Regions from separate parts of the Embleya sp. L77 genome, predicted to be linked through region 1. Evidence: riboswitches for the same ligand, from Rfam matches in the RefSeq annotation. Region 1 holds a riboswitch; the other holds the start of a gene.

The links. A riboswitch is a leader RNA that binds a small molecule or an ion and turns the genes downstream of it on or off. The one in region 1 is predicted to bind glycine.
Region 2: linked by a shared signal. The riboswitch ahead of gcvT (glycine cleavage system aminomethyltransferase GcvT) and the one ahead of gcvP (aminomethyl-transferring glycine dehydrogenase) in region 1 are both predicted to bind glycine.

Annotation. Positions count from the first base shown of each region.
Region 1 covers NZ_CM145709.1:6,440,675-6,444,074, reverse strand. Annotated here, with positions in the region: gene gcvP (aminomethyl-transferring glycine dehydrogenase) at 1-1,942, opposite strand, end outside; glycine riboswitch at 2,004-2,140, opposite strand; glycine riboswitch at 2,143-2,239, opposite strand; gene ACZOOI_RS27315 (DUF4230 domain-containing protein) at 2,288-2,980, opposite strand; gene ACZOOI_RS27310 (DNA polymerase IV) at 3,036-3,400, opposite strand, start outside.
Region 2 covers NZ_CM145709.1:2,095,051-2,098,450, forward strand. Annotated here, with positions in the region: gene ACZOOI_RS08460 (enhanced serine sensitivity protein SseB) at 1-644, opposite strand, end outside; gene ACZOOI_RS08465 (AAA family ATPase) at 674-1,405, opposite strand; glycine riboswitch at 1,629-1,722, shown strand; glycine riboswitch at 1,723-1,842, shown strand; gene gcvT (glycine cleavage system aminomethyltransferase GcvT) at 2,083-3,183, shown strand; gene gcvH (glycine cleavage system protein GcvH) at 3,314-3,400, shown strand, end outside.

The sequences.
Region 1 (3,400 bases):
CGTGCAGGTCGGCCAGGTCCACGTCGCCGTTCTCGCCGGTCTTGACCACCACGACGCGCATGCCCGCCATCACCGCGCTGGCCGCGTTCGTGCCGTGCGCGGAGGAGGGGATCAGGCACACGTCGCGGGCGGTGTCGCCGTTGGCGCGGTGATAGGCGCGCACCGCGAGCAGGCCCGCCAACTCGCCCTGCGAACCGGCGTTGGGCTGGAGCGAGACCTTGGCGTAGCCGGTGATCCGGGCCAGCGAGTCGGCCAGGCCGTCGATCAGCTCCAGGTATCCGGCGGCCTGCTCCACCGGCGCGAACGGGTGCAGGTTCGCGAACTCGGGCCACGTGATCGGTTCCATCTCGACCGTGGCGTTGAGCTTCATCGTGCACGAGCCGAGCGGGATCATGCCCCGGTCGAGTGCGTAGTCCTTGTCCGCCAGCCGCTTGAGGTAGCGCAGCATGTCGGTCTCGGAGCGGTGCGTGTGGAAGACCGGGTGGGTCAGGAACTCGGTGTCGCGCAGCAGCGACTGCGGCAGCGCGTCGGCGGTGTCCGCGTCCAGCGCGGCCACGTCGCCGGTGACCCCGAACGCTCCCCAGACCGCCTCGACGTGCGCCCGCAGGGTGGTCTCGTCGCAGGTGATCCCCACGTGGTCGGCGTCCACGGGGCGCAGGTTGATCCCGGCCGCGCGGGCCGCGGCGAGCACCTGCTCGGCCCGACCGGGCACGCGCACGGTGATCGTGTCGAAGAAATCGCCGTGCACGACCTCGACGCCGCCCGCCCGCAGCCCGGCCGCGAGCACGGCCGTGTAGCGGTGGGTGCGGCGGGCGATCGAGGTGAGCCCGTCAGGCCCGTGGTAGACCGCGTACATCCCGGCCATCACGGCCAGCAGGACCTGCGCGGTGCAGATGTTGCTGGTCGCCTTCTCCCGGCGGATGTGCTGTTCACGGGTCTGCAGCGCGAGCCGGTAGGCGGGCGCGCCGTCGGCGTCCACGGACACCCCGACCAGCCGGCCCGGCATGCTGCGGGTGAGCTTCTCGCGGACCGCCATGTATCCCGCGTGCGGACCGCCGAAGGCCATCGGCACGCCGAACCGCTGGGTGGTGCCGACCGCGATGTCGGCGCCCATCGCGCCCGGCGCGCGCAGCACGGTGAGCGCGAGCAGGTCGGCGGCGACCGCCACCAGCGCGCCCTGTGCGTGCGCCGCCTCGATCACCGGGGTCAGGTCGCGGACCCGGCCGTCGGCGCCGGGGTACTGGAGCAGCACGCCAAAGCAGCCGCCCTCGGGCAGCCCGTCGGTGGTGTCGGCGACCACGACCTCGATGCCCAGCGCCTGCGCCCGCGTGCGCACCACGGCGACGGTCTGCGGCAGCGTGGCCGCGTCCACGACGAACACGTCGCTCTTGGCCCGACCGGCCCGCCGGGCCAGGGTCATCGCCTCGGCGGCGGCGGTGGCCTCGTCGAGCAGCGAGGCACCGGCCACGTCCAGGCCGGTCAGGTCGGTGACCACGGTCTGGAAGTTGAGCAGCGCCTCCAGCCGGCCCTGCGAGATCTCCGGCTGGTAGGGCGTGTAGGCCGTGTACCAGGCGGGGTTCTCCAACACGTTCCGGGTGATCACCGGCGGGGTGAAGGTGCCGTGGTAGCCGAGCCCGATCATCGAGGTCAGCACGGTGTTGCGGGAGGCCAGCTCGCGCAGTTCGGCGAGCACCTCGGCCTCGGAGCGCGCGGCGGGCAGTTCGAAGCCCTCCAGCGCGCGGATCGCGGCGGGCACCGCCGCGTCGGTCAGCTCGTCCAGGGATCCGTAGCCGATCGCGGCGAGCATCTTCGCCTGCTCGTCGGCGTCCGGACCGATGTGCCGGCCGGTGAACGGCGACGCGGCCTCCAGGCCGGTCAACGAGCCGGGACCGGAGGGGAGTACGGCGTGAGCACGCGTCGGGGCAGGGGTGCGCGGGGTCATCGCGAAAGGCCTCCTGGATCGCTCCTGGACGGACACGCGGGTCGCGCGCCCACCGGCCTCCCCCTCTGTCATCTGTACCTGAGAGCTTCACCGCGCCCGGAGCACCGGTCGAACCGGTTCCCACGGGCGCGATTTGCACCGTCGGCGAGGATCCGACCCGACTCGGCGAGCCACGTGCGGATCCTGCTTTCCAGAGTGCCCACGACCACGCGGTACGGGTGCCTGAGAGATTCCGGGGAGGAGTTGCTCCTTCGGCGCCCCGTGTGCACGACACGAGGACTCTCCCGCGCGAACGTAATGGGCGACCTCAACGGTATCAGCGTGACCCTCGATCGGGCCTGCGCACTAGGCGTAGGTCACAGTGGTCGTGGTGTAACCCAGGGACCGCATCATCCCCTGGAGCATGCCGGTGGTGTTGCGCTCGGCCCGCTCCACCAGTCCGGCGGTCTTCGCCGCGTCGTCGATCTTCTTGGCCGCCAGCACGTAGAGCTGCTGCTGATCGGAGGGATTGCCGGAGAAGAAGTCGCCGAGGCGGTCGAACAGACCCCGGTCCTGGGCGATCACGTGGCTGTTCTTCTGGTCGAGGGCTGCGGGCGCGAGCCGCGCGTGCGGGAGCTTGATGGTCACGCTCTTGTTGTCCGGCGAGGTCTGGATCGCGTCCTGGCCGATCCCGCCGAACTCCACGAAGCCGCCGACCTGGCCGACCCCGATGAACAGCGTGCGCTGACCGCGGACGGCGTCCGGGAGGAACTTGGCGTCCTTCTCCAGGTCCACGACGACCTGGAAGGTGCCGCTGACCGCCTCGTAGCGGCTGAGATCCTGCACGGCCTTGAGCATCACCGGTCCGCTGTGGTCCTTGGTGGTCTCGCCGAACGGGTTGAACTTGCCCGGCAACAGGTTGACCAGCCCGACCAGCACCAGGGCCAGCACGATGAAGCCGACCAGGAGCGTGACCAGGAAGGCGGGCAGGCCGAGCCTGCGGCGAACCGATCGGAAGGCACCTTGCCCTCGCGCCGGCCGCTCTTTGACATCAGTCATGGTGAGGACACCCCCGAGGAGTCGTCTGCCCCGCGCCTGCCCCGGATCCCGGCGGCTATCCCCGGTCGGCGGCGGGTAGCGGAATCGGTTCCCCCGGTCGCAGCGCCGGGTCGGTGATCACGAACGTGCGCACCCGGCCCGGCCGGCCGCCCGGCACCTCGAACCGCACGGTGACCCGGCCGACACCGCTGCCCTGCACCCAGCCGGGTCCGAACTCCTCGTGCACCACGTCCTGGCCCGGCGACCAGGAGATCCGCTGTGGCGCGGCCTCGACGAGCGGCTCCGCGTCGCTCTCCGGGTCCTCCTCGATCGGTTCGCCGGCCCCGGGCTCGGCCGCGCCGAACAGGTCCTGCTGGGCGAAGTCGGCCAGGCCGCTCACGCCCACCCCGAGCAGCCGCACGCCGCCCGTGACGTCCACCT
Region 2 (3,400 bases), 4.3 Mb from region 1:
ACGTCCAACAGCACCACGTTCACCGGCCACGGACATGCGGCCCGGCCGAGCGCGCGCTCCAGGGCGCCGACCGCGGCCAACCGGTCCTCCTCCTGCCAGCGGTCCAGTTCGACACCGATGAACAGGCACGGCGGGTCGGACTCGATCTCACCCAGGCCGCGACGCGCACTCAGCACCACCGGCAGGTGGGTGAACTCGGCGGCGGCCGCGATCAGGAACTCCATCGGCTCCTCGTCCGGCTCGTACAGCCGCACCCGCGCGCCGCGGACGCCCGCGCCGGGCAGCCGGGCCAGTTCCAGCACCCCCGGCGGCGGGATCGGGATGCCCACCTCGCCGCCCGGGTTGACCGCGATGCCCACGTGCGCCGGCAGCCCGCGGGCGAACTCGCGCATCGGCGCGACCGTGCACGCCATCGGGCCGGCGACCCGCCGGAACTCCTCCTCCGAGGAGAACACCGGCACGTACGGCCGGCCGTCGATCTCGGTGGTCGGCAGCGTCAGTTCGCTGTCCGTCGGGTCGCCGCCCTCGGGCAGCGGCACCCACACGTCCGACTCGGCCAGGGCCTCGAAGAGAGCCTCGGCCCGGGACGGGTCGCGCATCGCCGCGACGAGCGCGCTCTCCACGGGATTGGCCGGAAACGGCATGGTGGTGCTCCTCTGGTGTCCGCCGCAGTTTACGACTCGGTCGGCCGCCGCCGTCGGGACTGTCCGGGCACGGGGTCTGCGAAAACGATCCGGCTGAGCGCCCGGGCGGCCGACCGGTCGAGCAGTACGCACGAGGTGAAGCCGCCGGGCGCGGACGCCAGGGTGGGGCCCGCGTCCAGCCACGGCGTCAGTCGGGCGAGCAGTTCGCGCCACTCGCGGTGGTGCCGGGCGAACACCGGCGTGGACACTCCGCGACCGCGGGCGCGTTGGCCGGCAAGGGCCTGATGGGCGCTCACGTCCAACAGCAGTGCGTGCACCGAACTGCCGCGCCGCCGGGCGGCGAGCACCAGCACCCGGCGCAGGATCGGGTTGCGGCCGCTGTCGTGCACGACCACCGCGCCGGGGCCGCGCAGAGCCCGGGCCACCTCGCCGTAGTGCGAGAGCCGCACCAGCGGCCGATAGGCCCGGTACGGGATGCGCCCGGCGCGCACCGCCCAGCGCGCCCGGACCAGGTCCGCGTCCAGCACGGCCACGGTGGGCCCGGGGGTGACCACGCGCGCGAGCAGCGTGCTCTTGCCGGCCCCGGGCAGGCCGGTCACCACGAGCACGCACGAGGCCGGATAGGCCAGCACGTCCACCACCCGGTCGCCGATCCGCTCCCCCGGGCGATCGCGCTCCTCCCGGAGGTCGTGCACGGCCCGGGGCATCAACACGCCGCTCGTCGCGGCGCCGGTATGCGCCCCCGCCGAGTCCGTCTCCACGAGTCCTCCCCTTGTCCCGAACCGTCCTGCCTTGCGCATGGTGTCGCACCCTCGCACCCTCGCACCCTCGCGCGCGAGCGCGTGTCGGTCATCCCTCGAAGTAGGCAGCCTCCGCAGTCGCCGGCGCCGGAAGTCGGCAGTCCTCGGACTCGGCGGGGTCCCGGCCCCGGCGGGGGATTGACGACACGCGCTAGCATGCCGGGCACAACCTCATATCGGCCGTCGACCCCACGCGGAAGAGTCCTCGCCCACGAGCGGGGCGCCGAAGGAGCAACTCCTCCCCGGAATCTCTCAGGCACCGATACCGCATGGGTCAGGCACTTCTGGAAAGCAACCGCACCGCTGGTGTGGTTCACCCACGGTGCAAATCGCCGTTCCGCGCGCGGATGCGCCCGGAAGCGATGAAGCTCTCAGGTTCCGATGACAGAAGGGGAGGGCACCCCACTTTTCGATCGACTCCGATCGAGAAGGGCTGAAAGCCATGGCAGGGAGCCCCCTTTGTTGTCGTATTCACCGCATCGCCCGTCGTCATTCGCCGCACTGCGCGCCGGCACCCGCTCCTCGTCCGCGCGTGGTGCCTCGTGCGCGCCGACCGAGCGCGCGGCCGTACGCCATGCCCCCGACCGGCCCGCGCCCCTGGGGTGTTCCCGCCGGCGCCCCCTCGAAGGAGCCTTCGCATGACCACCGACCGCCGGACCCCGCTCGACGCCGTGCACGACGCGCTCGGGGCCACGATGACCGACTTCGCCGGTTGGCGGATGCCGCTCCGGTACGGAAGCGAGCGTGACGAGCACACCGCGGTGCGCACCACGGCCGGCCTGTTCGACCTCACCCACATGGGCGAGATCGAGATCACCGGTCCGGACGCCGCCCGCGCGCTCGACCACGCCCTGGTCGGTTTCGTTTCGAAGATCGGGATCGACCGCGCCCGGTACACGATGATCTGCACCGAAGAGGGCGGCATCGTCGACGACCTGATCGTCTACCGGCTGGGCGACGAGCACTTCGTGGTGGTGGCCAACGCCTCCAACGCGGACGTGGTCGCGGGCAGCCTGAAGCACCGCTCGGAGAACTTCGACGCCGTGGTGCGTGACGCGTCCGAGGAGTACACGCTGCTCGCCGTGCAGGGCCCCGCGTCGACCGCGATCGTCGGTTCGCTCACCGACGCCGACCTGCCCGCACTCAAGTACTACGCGATCCTGCGCACCGAGGTCGCCGGCGTTCCGGTGCTGCTCGCGCGCACCGGCTACACCGGCGAGGACGGCTTCGAGCTGTTCGCCGCGCCCGACCACGCGGTCGCGCTGTGGGAGGCGCTGCTCGCGGCCGGCAAGCCGCACGGCCTGGTGCCCGCCGGGCTCTCCTGCCGCGACACGCTGCGCCTGGAGGCGGGCATGCCGCTGTACGGGCACGAGCTGACCCGGGACACCACGCCGTACGAGGCCAACCTGGGTCGGGTGGTCCGGCTGGACAAGCCCGAGGACTTCGTCGGACGCGAGGCACTGGCCGCGGCGCAGGACGATGTGCGCCGGACCCTGGTCGGGCTCACCTCGCCGGGCAAGCGGGTCCCGCGTGCGGGATACCCCGTGGTGGACGCGGAGACCGGCGAGCGGGTCGGCGAGGTCACCTCCGGCGCGCCCTCGCCGACACTGGGCGTGCCGATCGCGATGGCGTACGTGGCCAAGGAGCGCGCCGAACCGGGCACCCGGCTGGCCGTGGACATCCGCGGCAAGACGGAGCCGGTCGAGGTCGTCGCGCTGCCGTTCTACAAGCGGGCCTGACCGAGGCGGCAGGGCGGCCCGACCCGAGTTCTGCGGTCGCGGCCGGCGCGGGCCCCTCGGCCCGGCGGTACAAACCATTACAAACCCACCTGAGGGACAGACCCCCCTCGATCGAATGGAGAATGGACCCGTGCACGCACCCCAGCACCTGCGCTACAGCAAGGAACACGAGTGGCTCGACGAGGCGGCCTCCCCCGCCCTCGTCGGCATCACCCAA